DNA from 3 places in the Bradyrhizobium sp. SEMIA genome. Region 2 is predicted to be linked to each of the others. Evidence: predicted binding sites of a transcription regulator. Region 2 holds the regulator's gene; each other region holds the start of a gene.
The links. Region 2 encodes PhoB, which activates phosphate uptake and scavenging genes when phosphate is short. Its sites were predicted from a motif close to TGTCATNNANCTGTCAT; they were not measured.

Region 1: the regulator PhoB is predicted to act here: its motif matches at 2,594-2,610, upstream of phnC (phosphonate ABC transporter ATP-binding protein).
Region 3: the regulator PhoB is predicted to act here: its motif matches at 1,411-1,427, upstream of FOM02_RS27600 (DUF2278 family protein).

What each region holds. Positions count from the first base shown of each region.
Region 1 is NZ_CP046601.1:6,819,858-6,824,536, forward strand. Features, by position in the region: gene FOM02_RS32875 (DUF1045 domain-containing protein) at 1-668, opposite strand, end outside; gene FOM02_RS32880 (alpha-D-ribose 1-methylphosphonate 5-triphosphate diphosphatase) at 687-1,880, opposite strand; gene FOM02_RS32885 (chloramphenicol acetyltransferase) at 1,877-2,536, opposite strand; gene phnC (phosphonate ABC transporter ATP-binding protein) at 2,710-3,519, shown strand; gene phnD (phosphonate ABC transporter substrate-binding protein) at 3,585-4,520, shown strand; gene phnE (phosphonate ABC transporter, permease protein PhnE) at 4,601-4,679, shown strand, end outside.
Region 2 is NZ_CP046601.1:8,928,487-8,933,165, reverse strand. Features, by position in the region: gene pstA (phosphate ABC transporter permease PstA) at 1-615, shown strand, start outside; gene pstB (phosphate ABC transporter ATP-binding protein PstB) at 612-1,430, shown strand; gene phoU (phosphate signaling complex protein PhoU) at 1,442-2,158, shown strand; gene phoB (phosphate regulon transcriptional regulator PhoB) at 2,181-2,888, shown strand; gene FOM02_RS42735 (GcrA family cell cycle regulator) at 2,993-3,505, opposite strand; gene FOM02_RS42730 (aspartate aminotransferase family protein) at 3,960-4,679, shown strand, end outside.
Region 3 is NZ_CP046601.1:5,653,495-5,658,173, reverse strand. Features, by position in the region: gene queC (7-cyano-7-deazaguanine synthase QueC) at 1-345, opposite strand, end outside; gene mazG (nucleoside triphosphate pyrophosphohydrolase) at 472-1,320, shown strand; gene FOM02_RS27600 (DUF2278 family protein) at 1,486-2,514, shown strand; gene hflX (GTPase HflX) at 2,643-4,025, opposite strand; gene hfq (RNA chaperone Hfq) at 4,037-4,285, opposite strand; gene FOM02_RS27585 (sigma-54-dependent transcriptional regulator) at 4,623-4,679, opposite strand, start outside.

The sequences.
Region 1 (4,679 bases), 2.1 Mb from region 2:
CGAAAGCGCGCCTTGGAGTCATCCTGCTTGAACAGCGCGATGCGGTCGACCGTCAGCGTATCGAGCTTCAGCGCCGCAAAGCTTCCCCGCAGCATCTCCAGAATCGGCCCGCGCCGTCCCGCATCCAGCCGCCCCGTCAGCGTCATGTGGAATCGGAATTCCTCCATCACGTAAGGATAGCCCCAGCGATCGAGATAATCGCGCTGGTGCTCGCTCAGCTTTTCGGGCTTGCGCCGCGCGCGGTCCTCCGCGGTCAAGGCCGGACGAAAGGAATCGAACTCGCGGACGCAATCGGCAGCGAGCTGTTGAAGTGCGTCCACAGGCTCGGCCGGAATCACCGCAATGAAGCCGCTGATGGAATCCACGATCGGGCTGATCGCTGGGATCGGCCGCGCCTTGCCGGCGAAGCTCGCACAGGCAGCCGACAACTCGGCCTCGGTCTTCTCGGCCGCCAGCGCCATCGGCGCCTTCAGCGTGGCATGAAAGCCGTATTTGCGGGGATCGCCTGTGACGTCGCGCCAGTCCGGCGCGATGCGCAATGCATCCGCGGGAAACGGGAGTTCGTCGCCTGTATAGGCATCATAGCCGAGCAGCTCGGCGCCGAACCGGGTGAGGGCGCTGTCGCTGCCTGCGGCAAAATAGATCGCGTAGCGGGGAAAGCCTGTCATTGCCCGAACATAACCGGTTTATGCCGCAACGACAGCCTCGCGCGGCGTCGGCGCGGTTGCGAGCAGCCGCGTCGCATCGGTGAGGTGCACGAGCTTGCCGCCCGAGATCACGGCGATCAGCCGCGGCCGCAATGGCGCCGTGTCGTCGACGAGGATGATGTCGGCCCGGCGGCACTCCGCGAGCACGCCGCGATCGGTGAGGCCGGTCGCGCGCGCAGGTCCCGCAGAAACGAGGCTCCAGGCCTCGGTCAGCGGCAACACGCCGTCGGCGGCGAGGCGGAACGCGGCGAGCAGCTGCGCGGGATAGTAATAGTCCGAGGCCAGGACCGAGCAGAGCCCCTTGGCGATCATGTCGGACGCCTTGGTCCAGCCGGTGTGGCTGCCGCCGCGCACGACGTTCGGCGCGCCGTAGACGATGGCATCGCCATGGCTTGCCGCGGCGCGCGCCGTCTCCTCGTTGATCGGAAACTCCGCGATGTCAGCGCCAAGCTCGCGAAACTCCCGGCGCATCGCCGGTGTCGCGTCGTCATGCGAGAGCATCCGCACTTCGGCTGCGCGAGCAACCGCGGCCAGTCGCGAGACGGAAGCCGGAACCTCTGCGGCGCGCGCGACCACGCGATCGACCAGCTTGTCAAAATCCTCAGCCGACAGCCCCGTGCGCTCGACCATGCGGTTGCGCTTGCGCGGCTTGGCCATATCGGCAACCGTGCCGTCCATGTGGTCGTTGAAGGCGAACAGGTCGACGCGGCCTTCGGCGAGCCACTGGGTCATCTCGGCCTCGGCGTCGAGATTGTAGGTCTCGTGCCTCAGGTGGAAGCGGGTGTCGGCGGCGAATTGCGGACGCTGGCGTTCGATCGCCTCCATCAGCCCGCGTGCGTTGTCGGCGCTGCGCAGGCCCGGCTCCCACGAGCAGGTGGTGGCGTGGAACACAGTGGTGATACCGTTGCTGATCGCCTGGCGGTCGCTGTCGGCGAGCGCGACGTCGATCGGAAAGTCGACGCCGGCGCGCGGCATCATCTGCCGCTCGAAGGCGTCGCCATGGAGGTCGACGATGCCGGGCAGCACCAGGAGATTGCGCGCATCGATCGAAAGCCGCGCCCGGCCGCGCGAGGCATCGACCTCGGCGATATCAGTTCCGGACACGAGAAGCGATGTCTCGATGAGCTCGGTGCCGATCAGGGCCCGGCCGCCCTCAATGAAAATGTCTGTCACGCGACCGCGCTTCGTTTGCTGGTTGTGGAACTCGTCCGTGCTTCGTATGCCGCGAGAAAATCTTCAATCCCGAGTTTGCGGAAATTGGGTAGCGCCTCACGCAATTTGTCGTGATCCCAATCCCACCACGCGAGCTTGGCAAGTCGTCCGGCGATTTCTTCCGAGAACCGGCGCCGCACGATGCGCGCCGGATTGCCGGCGACGATGGTGTAGGCCGGCACGTCCTTGGTGACGATGGCGCCGGCCGCGATCACCGCGCCGGTGCCGATGTTGCGCCCCGGCAGCACGATGGCGCCGTGGCCGATCCAGACGTCATGGCCGATATGGACGTGGTGCTGGCGCCGCCAGTCGAAGAACTCGGTGTCGTCGCTTTCGCCTTCGAAATAGGCGCTGGAACGATAAGTGAAGTGCGCTTGCGTAGCGCGATGCATCGGATGATTGCCCGGATTGATCCGCGTCATCGCCGCGATCGAGCAGAACTTTCCGATCGTCGTGTAGGTGATCTGGGCGTCGTTCACGACATAGGAGTAATCGCCCATCGCGACTTCGTGCAGGATGGTGCGCGCGCCGACCTCGGTATAGGCGCCGAGCCTGGTCTCATGCAGTTTTGCGGAAGCATCGATGGTCGGTTGAACCGAAAGCTTCTTACCGGCCATGTTACATCCGTAATGCGAGGGCGGGCACTCCTCTTCGAGTGGCTTGATGACGATGTCATGACGCGGTGATGACAGGGGACGAGGTGTGTAGGATCGCCGCACCGCAACGCGTGTGTCACACAAGTGTCAAGCGCCGGCGTTAGCGGTGGCTTCCAGCTACTCTGGAGCCCTGCATGCTGGTGGTTGAAGGTCTGACGTGCCGCTTCGGCGCAAAAGCCGCGGTGGACGACGCTTCGTTTCAAATTTCCCCCGGCGGCTTCGTCGGTGTGATCGGGCGCTCCGGCGCCGGCAAGTCGACCCTGCTGCGGACCATCAACCGTCTCGTGACGCCGACGCAGGGCCGCATCGTGTTCGACGGTCTGGACGTCACCGCGTTGCGCGGCAAGGAACTGCGGCAGTGGCGGGCGCGTTCGGCCATGATCTTCCAGCAGTTCAACCTGGTCGGCCGGCTCGACGTGCTGACCAACGTCCTGATGGGGCGCCTCGCCACCATCCCGGCCTGGCGCTCGCTCTCACAGATCTGGCCAGAGCACGACAAGGCGCTGGCGATGTCCGCGCTCGAACAGTTCGACATCGCTTCGCTCGCCGCCCAGCGCGCCGACCAGCTTTCCGGCGGCCAGCAGCAGCGCGTGGCGATCGCCCGCGCCCTGGTGCAGCAGCCCGACATCATCCTCGCCGACGAGCCGATCGCCTCGCTCGACCCGCGCAACACCAAGATCGTGATGGATGCGCTTTTGCGCATCAACAAGCACTTCGGCATCACCGTGCTCTGCAACCTGCATTCGCTCGATCTGGCGCGCACCTATTGCGATCGCCTGATCGGCATGGCGGCGGGCCGCGTGGTGTTCGACGGCGCCCCGTCGGCGCTGACCGACCTCGTTGCGCGTGAGCTCTACGATCTCGAAGCCGCCGACGTCATGGGCGGAGCATCTGCACCGGCGCCCGAGGGCGTTCCCGCACTTGGAACGGCTGCGGCGGCCTGAGCCGCGCCGCTTCCGTTATTGCCCAGTTTTTGCGTCAACCGATCCCAACCGATCAAGAGGGTATCATGATCACTCGCAGACTCATCCTTGCTGGCGCTGCCGCGCTCGCTTTCGCCTCGTCGGCCTCCGCCGAAGACTGGAAAGCCAAATATCCCGAGCTGACCTTCGCCGTTGTTCCGGCCGAGAACGCCTCCGGCGTCACCGAGCGCTGGACCCCGTTCGTGGAATATCTCTCGAAGCAGCTCGGCGTGAAGGTCACGCTGCGCATCGCCAACGACTACGCCGCCGTGATCGAAGGCCAGCGCGCCGGCAACATCCACATCGCCAGCTACGGCTCGGCTTCGTTCGCCCGCGCCCGCCTGACCGGCGTCAAGACCGACGCCTTCGCCAACGACATCAACGCCGACGGCTCGACCGGCTACTACTCGGTGTTCTTCGTCAAGGCGAGCAGCCCCTACAAGAAGGTCGACGACCTCAAGGGCAAGAACCTCGGCCTCGTCGACCCGAACTCGACCTCCGGCAACAACGTGCCGCGCTTCGAGCTCGACAAGATGGGCATCGTGGATGCCGACAGCTATTTCAGCAAGGTCGTCTTCACCGGTAGCCACGAGAACGCCATGCTGGCGCTGTCGCAGGGCACGGTCGATGTTGCCGCCAACCAGTGGACCAGCGACGACGATTCCACGCTGGCGCAGATGCTGACCAAGGGCATGCTGAAGAACGCCGATGGCTCGGCGATGAAGAAGGACGACTTCCGTATCATCCACAAGTCGGCGCCGATCATCAACGGCCCCTATGCCTACAACTCCGACCTGCCGGAAGACGCCAAGGCCGCGATCGCCAAGGCGTTCTTCGAGGCGCCGACCAAGGACAAGGCCGCGTTCGACCGTCTCTCCGACGGCCAGAAGAAGGGTTTTCATCCCGCCACCACCAAGGACTGGGATGGCACGATCGAACTGATCAAGTTCGTCGATGCGCTGCGTAAGAAGAAGGCGTCCTGAGCTTTCGGGACGAGCTACTCGAGCCGGGTCGACGGACCCGGCTCTTTCTCTTTTTTTGACCGACCACTGTTCCTGATCCGATGACCGTCGCGGTTTCGATCCTCCCCGAGCAGCAGCTCGCCGCGCTCAACGCGGCCTACCGTCAGGCGGTCGCACGCA
Region 2 (4,679 bases):
GGCGTCGGCATCGGCGCGCCGCTCGGCATGTTCGCCGGTACCTATCTCGCCGAGTACGGCCGCAACGACAAGCTGACCTCGGTGATCCGCTTCATCAACGACATCCTGCTGTCGGCACCCTCGATCATCATCGGCCTGTTCATCTACGGCGCTGTGGTGGTGCCGATGCGCGGCTTCTCGGCGATCGCCGGCTGCCTCGCGCTCGCCGTGATCGTCATTCCGGTGGTGCTGCGCACGACTGAGGACATGCTGCTGCTGGTGCCGAACGCATTGCGCGAGGCGGCCTCCGCGCTCGGCCTGCCGCGTTCGCTGGTGATCAAGCGCATCGCCTATCGCGCCGCGCGCTCGGGCCTCATCACCGGCGTGATGCTGGCCACCGCCCGCGTCGCCGGCGAGACCGCGCCGCTGCTCTTCACCGCGCTGTCGAACCAGTTCTTCAGCCTGAGCCTGAACAAGACGATGGCCAACCTGCCGGTGACCATCAACAACTTCGTGCAGAGCCCCTACGCCTACTGGAAGCAGCTCGCCTGGAGCGGCGCCCTGCTGATCACGTTGACCGTGCTTGCCTTGAACATTGGCGCGCGCATCCTGAGCGCCGAGAGGACCGCAAAATGAGCGATATGTCAGTTACCGTCAGTACGCCCGTTCAGCACGGCTCGCAGCCGCTACCCGAAGCCCCGGCCAAGGTGACGGTGCGCAACCTCAACTTCTATTACGGCGAGCATCACGCGCTGAAGAACATCAACCTGACGCTCGGCACCAACCGCGTCACGGCGTTCATCGGCCCGTCGGGCTGCGGCAAGTCGACCCTGCTGCGCATCTTCAACCGGATGTACGACCTCTATCCGGGCCAGCGCGTCACCGGTCAGTTGATGCTCGACCAGACCAACATCCTCGACCCCAAGCTGGACCTCAACCTGCTGCGCGCCCGCGTTGGCATGGTGTTCCAGAAGCCGACGCCGTTCCCGATGACGATCTACGAGAACATCGCGTTCGGCATCCGCCTCTACGAGAAGATCTCGAAGTCCGAGATGGACGACCGCGTCGAGAAGGCGCTGCGCGGTGGCGCCCTCTGGAACGAGGTCAAGGACAAGCTCAACGCGTCCGGCCTGTCGCTCTCGGGCGGCCAGCAGCAGCGCCTCTGCATCGCCCGCACCGTCGCGGTGCGGCCCGAGGTGATCCTGTTCGACGAGCCCTGCTCGGCACTGGACCCGATCTCGACCGCCAAGGTCGAGGAGTTGATCCAGGAGCTGTCCGAGAACTACACGATCGCGATCGTCACCCACAACATGCAGCAGGCGGCCCGCGTCTCTGACAAGACCGCCTTCATGTATCTTGGCGAGCTGATCGAGTTCGACGACACCAGCAAGATCTTCACGTCGCCGAGCGATCGGCGGACGCAGGATTACATCACCGGCCGGTTCGGCTGAGGAGACGGGATATGGGTTCTGAACATACCGCAAAGGCCTTCGACACCGACCTCCAGGAGCTCACGCGCCTGGTCGCCGAGATGGGCGGCCTCGCCGAGCGCATGATAGTCGATTCCGTCGACGCGCTGATCCGCCGCGACGTCGCGCTCGGCCAGCGCGTGGTCGCGACCGACGCCGAGATCGACGCGCTCCAGAAGAAGATCGAGGAGCGCGCCGTTCTCACCATCGCCCGTCGCCAGCCGATGGCGGTGGACCTGCGCGAAATCGTCGGCGCGATGCGCGTCGCGACCGATCTCGAGCGCATCGGCGACCTCGCCAAGAACATGGGCAAGCGCGTCGCGGCGCTGGAGACGGACTTCCATCCGCTCAAGCTGTTCCGCGGCCTCGAGCACATGACCGACCTCGTGCAGCAGCAGGTTAAGTCGGTGCTGGACGCCTACGCCGCGCACGACCTGCCGGCGGCGATGGCGGTGTGGAAGGGCGACGAGGAAGTCGACGCCATCTGCACCTCGCTGTTCCGCGAGCTCCTCACCTACATGATGGAGGATCCGCGCAACATCTCGTTCTGCATCCACCTGATGTTCTGCGCCAAGAACATCGAGCGCATCGGTGACCATGCCACCAACATCGCCGAGACCGTGTTCTACATGATCGAGGGCCAGGCGATCACCGACAAGCGGCCGAAGGGTGACATGACGACCTTTGCCACAACGGTCCCGAATAGCTGAAGAGTCAAGGAGCGACGACACCATGGGCGCACGCATTATGGTGGTTGAAGACGAGGAAGCTCTCACCGAGCTGCTTCGCTACAACCTCGAAGGCGACGGCTATGACGTCGAGACGGTGATGCGCGGCGACGACGCCGACACCCGTCTCAAAGAACACATCCCCGACCTGATCGTGCTCGACTGGATGCTGCCGGGCCTCTCCGGCATCGAGCTGTGCCGGCGGCTGCGCACCCGCCCGGAGACCAAGCAGCTGCCGATCATCATGCTCACCGCGCGCGGCGAGGAGAGCGAGCGGGTGCGGGGGCTTGCGACCGGCGCCGACGATTACATCGTCAAGCCGTTCTCGGTGCCGGAGCTGCTGGCGCGCGTGAAGGGCCTGCTCAGGCGCGCAAGCCCGGAGCGGCTCGCCACCGTGCTCGCCTATGGCGACATCGAGCTCGACCGCGACAAGCGCCGCGTCGCGCGCTCGGGCCGGCCGATCGATCTCGGCCCGACCGAATATCGCCTGCTGGAGTTCTTCCTCGAGCATCCGGGCCGCGTGTTCTCGCGCGAGCAGCTGCTCGACAGCGTCTGGGGCCGTGACATCTACATCGACGAACGCACCGTCGACGTGCATATCGGCCGCCTGCGCAAGCTGCTCAATCTCGGTCGTGAGCAGGACCCGATCCGCACTGTCCGCGGCGCCGGCTACGCGCTCGACGACCGCTTTGCGAAGGCGGAGCAGACGTAAGAACGATTGCAAGCGAGCAAAATAAAAGCGCGCCAAGTGGCGCGCTTTTTTATGTCACGGGTCGTCCCGGTCGCGTGCCGGGACGATGTCGTTTGAAGCAGCGTTCAGCGCGTGCCGGGCTTTGCCGGCGCACGGCGACGATCCGCCGCCGGCTGGTAGGCGACGCGCGAGTGCTGCGCGCAATAGGGCAGGCCGGAAAGCGCCTTGCCGCCGCAGAAGAAGAAATCCGGGCTCGAGGGATCGCCGACCGGCCAGTGGCAGGTCGCCTCGTTCAGCTCCAGCAGCGACAGCCGCTGGCTCATCGGCACCACGTTATCGTAGGTGACCGGCTCGGCCTCCACCTCGACCTCGAAGGCCTGCGCCAGTGCGGTGTTGCCGCGCGAGATCGGACGGCTCACGCGCATCATGTGCTGCGCGGGGCGGGCCTTGCGCGGCCGGGGCGCTGCCGATGAGGGGCTCTTGGCGCGGCCGGACAGGCCGAGCCTGTGCACTTTGCCGATCACGGCATTGCGGGTCACATTGCCGAGCTCGGCCGCGATCTGGCTGGCCGAAAGTCCGGCCTCCCAGAGCTTCTTCAGCTGCTCGACGCGATCATCGGACCAGGTCAAAACCGTCATTGCACCCTTTCCCTCGCTGCCGGCCAGCCATCCTGGGGCCTCACAGCGAATGCCTAAGCCTTGAAAAACCCGTGCCGCCAGAATCCCTTAAGGCTCGCCGGGCACGCAGGATGCGCCCGAACGTTTACGCCGGTACATGAGGACTCTTGGGATCAGAACTGCTGCACGAGATGTCGTATCTGACAGTCCAAACGCTACAATATGGCGTGACTCGCGCGCAAGAGTCCGCCGACTCGCTTCCACATGTTCCGTGGTGAAAATCCCGCAAAATCGGCACCGCAAGACTACGGATTCAGCGTTTCCCGGGGCTTTCGGGCGGCATTGACACCCGTCTCACCAGGCATAAGATAGTCGCACGTGCCGCCCTTAAAAGGCGGCACGTTTCGTTTTCCGGGCCGGTCAATGGTGCGTTGCGCAATGCACTCAAGCCGTCCGCAACATCCAAGTGATCGTCATGACCAACAGCGCCGCGCCGCATTTGCTCCCCGTTTTCGCCAGGGCCGACCTCGGTTTCGAGCGCGGCGAAGGCTGCTGGCTGATCGCGACCAATGGCGAGCGCTATCTCGACTTCACTTCGGGCGTCGCGGTGAACGCGCTCGGCCATGCCCATCCCGCGCTGGTCAAGGCGTTGCAGGAGCAGGCGACGAAGCTGTGGCACATGTCGAACCTGTTCCAGAGCCCCGACGGCGAGAAGCTCGCCGCGCGCCTGTGCAGCGAGAGCTTTGCGGACTTCGTGTTCTTCTGCAATTCGGGCGCCGAAGCGCTGGAGGGCGTGATCAAGCTGGTCCGCCATCATCACTTCTCCAAGGGGCATCCGGAGCGCTACCGCATCATCACCTTCGAAGGCGCCTTCCACGGCCGCACGCTGGCAACACTGGCTGCAACGGGATCTGCAAAATATCTCGAAGGTTTCGGTCCGCCGATGGACGGCTTCGACCAGGTGCCGCATGGCGACATCGAGGCCGTGAAGAAGGCGATCGGCCCGCAGACCGCCGGCATCCTGATCGAGCCGATCCAGGGTGAGGGCGGCGTGCGTTCGTCGCCGCCCGCCTTCCTCAAGGCGTTGCGCCAGCTCTGCAACGAGAAGGGCCTGCTGCTCGCGTTTGACGAGGTGCAGACCGGCATGGGCCGCACCGGCGATCTGTTCGCGCATCGGCGCACCGGCGTGACGCCT
Region 3 (4,679 bases), 3.3 Mb from region 2:
CAGGAACACCAGGTTGCGGCCGGGCACGAACGTATTGGGCAGGCCGTCGGCGCCCATGGCGATCGCGACGTCGCGCGTCAGCGCCGTCTCGGACACGGCGGCCAGCGTCGGGATCGACAGCGTATGGCTCTCGCCGAGCCTTAGAGCCCAGTCCTCGCGCAGGCCCTTGATGCCGTCGAGCAGACGGTCGCGGCAGGCGAGCTCAATGGCATGGCGCTGGCCATACTCGAACCCCAGCGTCTCCACGCGCGCGAAGCGGCTCAGCGCCCAGGCGAGACAGGTGGTGGAATCCTGGCCGCCCGAAAACAGCACGAGCGCGGTTTGTGATGAAAATGCGTCACTCATGGCCCGCGCTTTAGCATTGCGGGCGCGGCCCGCCAATCGGTGGAAATCGGTCCGTTCCGCCGCGCCGCGCTGGGAACGGCGGCCCGCTTTTGGCATAAGTCTCTGGACCCAGGAGACGGCCCCGCAATGACCCCTTCCCGCGACATTTCCCGCCTGATCGAGATCATGGCGGCGCTGCGCACGCCGGTGACCGGCTGCCCCTGGGACCTCGAGCAGGACTTTTCGACGATCGCGCCCTACACGATCGAGGAGGCCTACGAGGTGGTCGATGCCATCACCCGCGGCGATCTCGACGATCTCAGAGAGGAGCTTGGCGATCTCCTGCTCCAGGTCGTGTTCCACGCCCAGATGGCGTCGGAGCAGAACGCCTTTGCGTTCGGTGATGTCGTTGAGGCCATCACGCGAAAGATGATCCGGCGCCATCCGCATGTCTTCGCCGACAAGGACGGCAATCTCGCCTCCCACCACGTCAAGGAAGTCTGGGACCGCATCAAGGCCGAGGAGAAGGCCGAGCGTGCCGCGCGCCGGCCGCCGGAGCAAATGCCCGCGCACAAATCGTTGCTGTCCGGCGTGAAGGCCGGCCAGCCGGCGCTGACGCGCGCGATGGAGCTGCAGCGCAAGGCTTCCACCGTCGGCTTCGACTGGAACGACCCGCGCGCGGTCCTGCAAAAGATCCGCGAGGAAGCCGACGAGATCGAGGCCGCGCTCGACCGCAACGACAGGCAGGAGATTGCCGAAGAGACCGGCGATTTGATGTTCGCCCTCGTCAACCTCGCCCGTCACGTCGATGCCGATCCGGAAGCCGCACTGCGCGCGACCAATGCGAAGTTCGAGCGGCGCTTTGCGTTCATCGAGCGTACGCTGGAGGCGCAGGGCCGCACGCTGGACCAGGCGTCGCTGGAAGAGATGGACGCGCTGTGGAATGCAGCGAAGGTCGTGGAGAAACCGGAGACTCGCCAGGAGGCTCGCCGCTAGCCTTACGGCATTGCCCTGATGTGGCATCGGCGGGCTGACGTGATTTCCGGATAGGTCAGCAGTTTTTCCTGAATGCGGCCGAGACGATGAAGCCATGAAACCGTCACGACCCGCAGTCTAAAGTTGAATAACGAAGCCCGCGCAGCCGAAACACAGGTGAGTGCGATGCCACTGAAGCACTATTCGGTCCTCAAGGGACGCCCGATCGCGATGCGTTTCGGCACTGGCCAATCGCCGCACTATCAAGTCCATATCGTGGCCGACAACGCGGATTTCCGCATCGCCGTCAATGTGCAGTCGGCCGACGGCAGCGAAGTCGAGTTCCTGGTGCGATCGCGCTTTGTCCATCCGATCACGGACCAGCTCGCGGCGCTGCCGCCGGGACTGCACGCGCAACCGCCGAGACCGGGCGGTCTCGCGCTCGACTTCATTCGTGGAAATCTGATGCAGCCGCAGGAGATGGTGCCGCTCCCGCTGTCCTTGCCCGGACCGGACAATGACCTCAACGAGAAACTCGACCAGTTCGTCCAGCGTGCTCTCTCGAACGAAAACGCGATGATGTACGCGTTCGGCGAGACATGGGGACCCGAGCCGAAAGCGGACAATTATTTCGGTTTCCGCCCCGGACGCGGCATTCACGATATCCATATGAATCAGGGAAATCCGAGCGGAAAATTCTCCGGCGACAACGGACCGTGGCAGGACGGAGGGCTGGTGTTCGAATTCCCGGATCAGAACCTATGGACCGCGATCTTCCTCAAATTCCAGACGCAGGCCTGGCACACCGACGACAAGACCGGTGATCCCATCGATCTCGGCGGCGGCACGCCGACACCGCGGCCGGATCCGACGATCCCTCCGACCGGGCAGATGCCCGACGGCCTCGTGCGCATCATTGCGGCACTCGTCAACGCTGTGAAGACGCCCGAGCGGGAAGTCGTGACGCTGCTCAACACGGCCGATCGCGACATCGATCTCACCGGCTGGATGCTGGCCGACAAGCAGAAGAACAAGATGGTGCTGTCAGGGACGATCGCGGCCGGCGGCACGCTGGCCGTTGTCGTTCAGAAGCCGATGGAACTGTCGAACCAAGGCGGCATCATTTCGCTGCTGGACGATCATGGGATCAAGATCCACGGCGTCGCCTATACCAGGGCGCAAGCGAAAACTCCGGGCCTGACCATTCCGTTCTAGTGTCCTGAGTCACAAGGCTTACGCAGAAAGTCCGTAGCCCGGATGGAGCGAAGCGCAATCCGGGGCGCGTCGCGTTGTGACATCCCGGATTTCGCTTCGCTCCATCCGGGCTACAAAGTGGGGCTGGATTACGCCGACAGACGCGGCACGGCGTCGAACCTGTTCACCACGATATCCCGCTTGGTCTCGTCGACCCGCACGGTCATGTCGAAGCGGCCGTCGTGCAGCTCTTTCGCCAGCACCTCGGAATTGCGATGCAGCCAGCTGATGCCGGCGCCGTCGGCGGCGTCGATGGAGAGATCGAGCGTGGTGCGCTTGGCCGCTAACCGCTCTTCGATCGCGGCGAGCAGTGCGTCGATCCCCTCGCCCGACACGGCGGAGACCAGCATCGCCGGATGATCCTCCGGCCTGCGCGCGGCGATGTTCAAGAGCTCTTCGCGCTGCTCGGGATCGTAACGATCGATCTTGTTCCAGACCTCGATGATGCGGCCAGAGTCATCGGGGTTGATGCCGAGCTGGCGCAGCACGGCGTCGACGTCGCTCTGCTGGGCCTCGGCGTCCTCATGCGAGATGTCACGGACGTGCAGGATGACGTCGGCCTCCAGCACCTCCTCCAGCGTGGCGCGGAAGGCGGCGACCAGCTGCGTCGGCAGGTTCGAGATGAAGCCGACGGTGTCGGACAGCATCGCCTTGCCGCCATGCGGCAGGTTGAGCGCGCGCAAGGTCGGGTCGAGCGTTGCGAACAGCATGTCGGCGGCCTGCACGTCGGCGCGGGTCAGGCGGTTGAACAGCGTCGACTTGCCGGCGTTGGTGTAGCCGACCAGCGCGACCACGCGGTACGGCACGCGCTGGCGGCCGGCGCGATGCAGCCGCCGCGTCGCCTGCACCTTCTTCAGCTCGCCCTCGAGCTTGGTGATGCGCTCCTGGATCAGGCGGCGGTCGGCCTCGATCTGGGTCTCGCCGGGACCGCCCATGAATCCGAAACCGCCGCGCTGGCGCTCCAGATGGGTCCAGGACCGCACCAGGCGCGAACGCTGGTAGTTGAGATGCGCCAGCTCGACCTGGAGCGAGCCCTCCTTGGTCTTGGCGCGGCGGCCGAAGATTTCGAGGATGAGGCCGGTGCGGTCGAGCACCTTGGCGTGCAATTCCTTTTCGAGATTGCGCTGCTGGATCGGCGCCAGCGCGCAATCCATCACCACGAGCTCGACGTCGAGGCTCTTGGCCAGCGCGGCGATCTCCTCGACCTTGCCCTTGCCGATATAGGTCGCGGGCCGGATCTGGCTGATCGGCGCGATGATGGCGTCGGCAATGACGAGGTCGATCGCGCGCGCGAGGCCAGCGGCTTCGTCGAGCCGGGCCTCGGCGTCACGCCGAACATGGCTCTCCGATTGCGCGTCGGCACTTCCCGCGCGCGCTCGCAAGTAGGGGCCGATGACAAGCACCCGCCCCGTCTGCTTAGCCCCAGCCGACCGCGGACGGTCGGCATCCCCGTCGAAATTCCGGGGTTCCAATCAGATCACTCTCAAGCCGGCTGATCCTCGCCGCCTTCGAACAACTGGATCGGAGCGCCCGGCATGATGGTCGAGATCGCATGCTTGTAGACGAGCTGCGAATGACCGTCGCGCCGAAGCAGCAAACAGAAATTGTCGAACCAGGTCACGATGCCCTGGAGCTTCACTCCGTTGACCAGAAAGATCGTCAGTGGCGTCTTGGTTTTGCGAACGTGATTAAGGAAGGTGTCCTGTAGGTTTTGTGCGCGGTCTGCCGCCATTGTTTTTTTCTCGCTTTGAGTTTCTTTTTATTGCGCCGGTTGCGCCCCGCTTTTCAAAATATGGGGTCTCATCCGGTTGCCGCTCCTCATGAGATCCCCCTCGGAGGAACAGCAGTTCGATTAGAGGGCAGGACGGGTTATTAGGCAAGCCGCTTCACACGGCAGACCACGTCCGTTTTCTCCGAAAAACTACGGAAATAGATGATTTTCCTCGCCAATCCCTAAAGGTGTGGCCGCAACGTCGCGGCGCCAGAGCCATTTCCGACGGTAACTGTACGGAGGCTCTGGATTCCCGCTTTTGACGCGTCCTCTGTATGCTGACCAGTATCCCGCATCGTCACCCGACCCCGAGCGCCTTCAACTTCCGGTGCAAGGCCGACCGTTCCATGCCAAC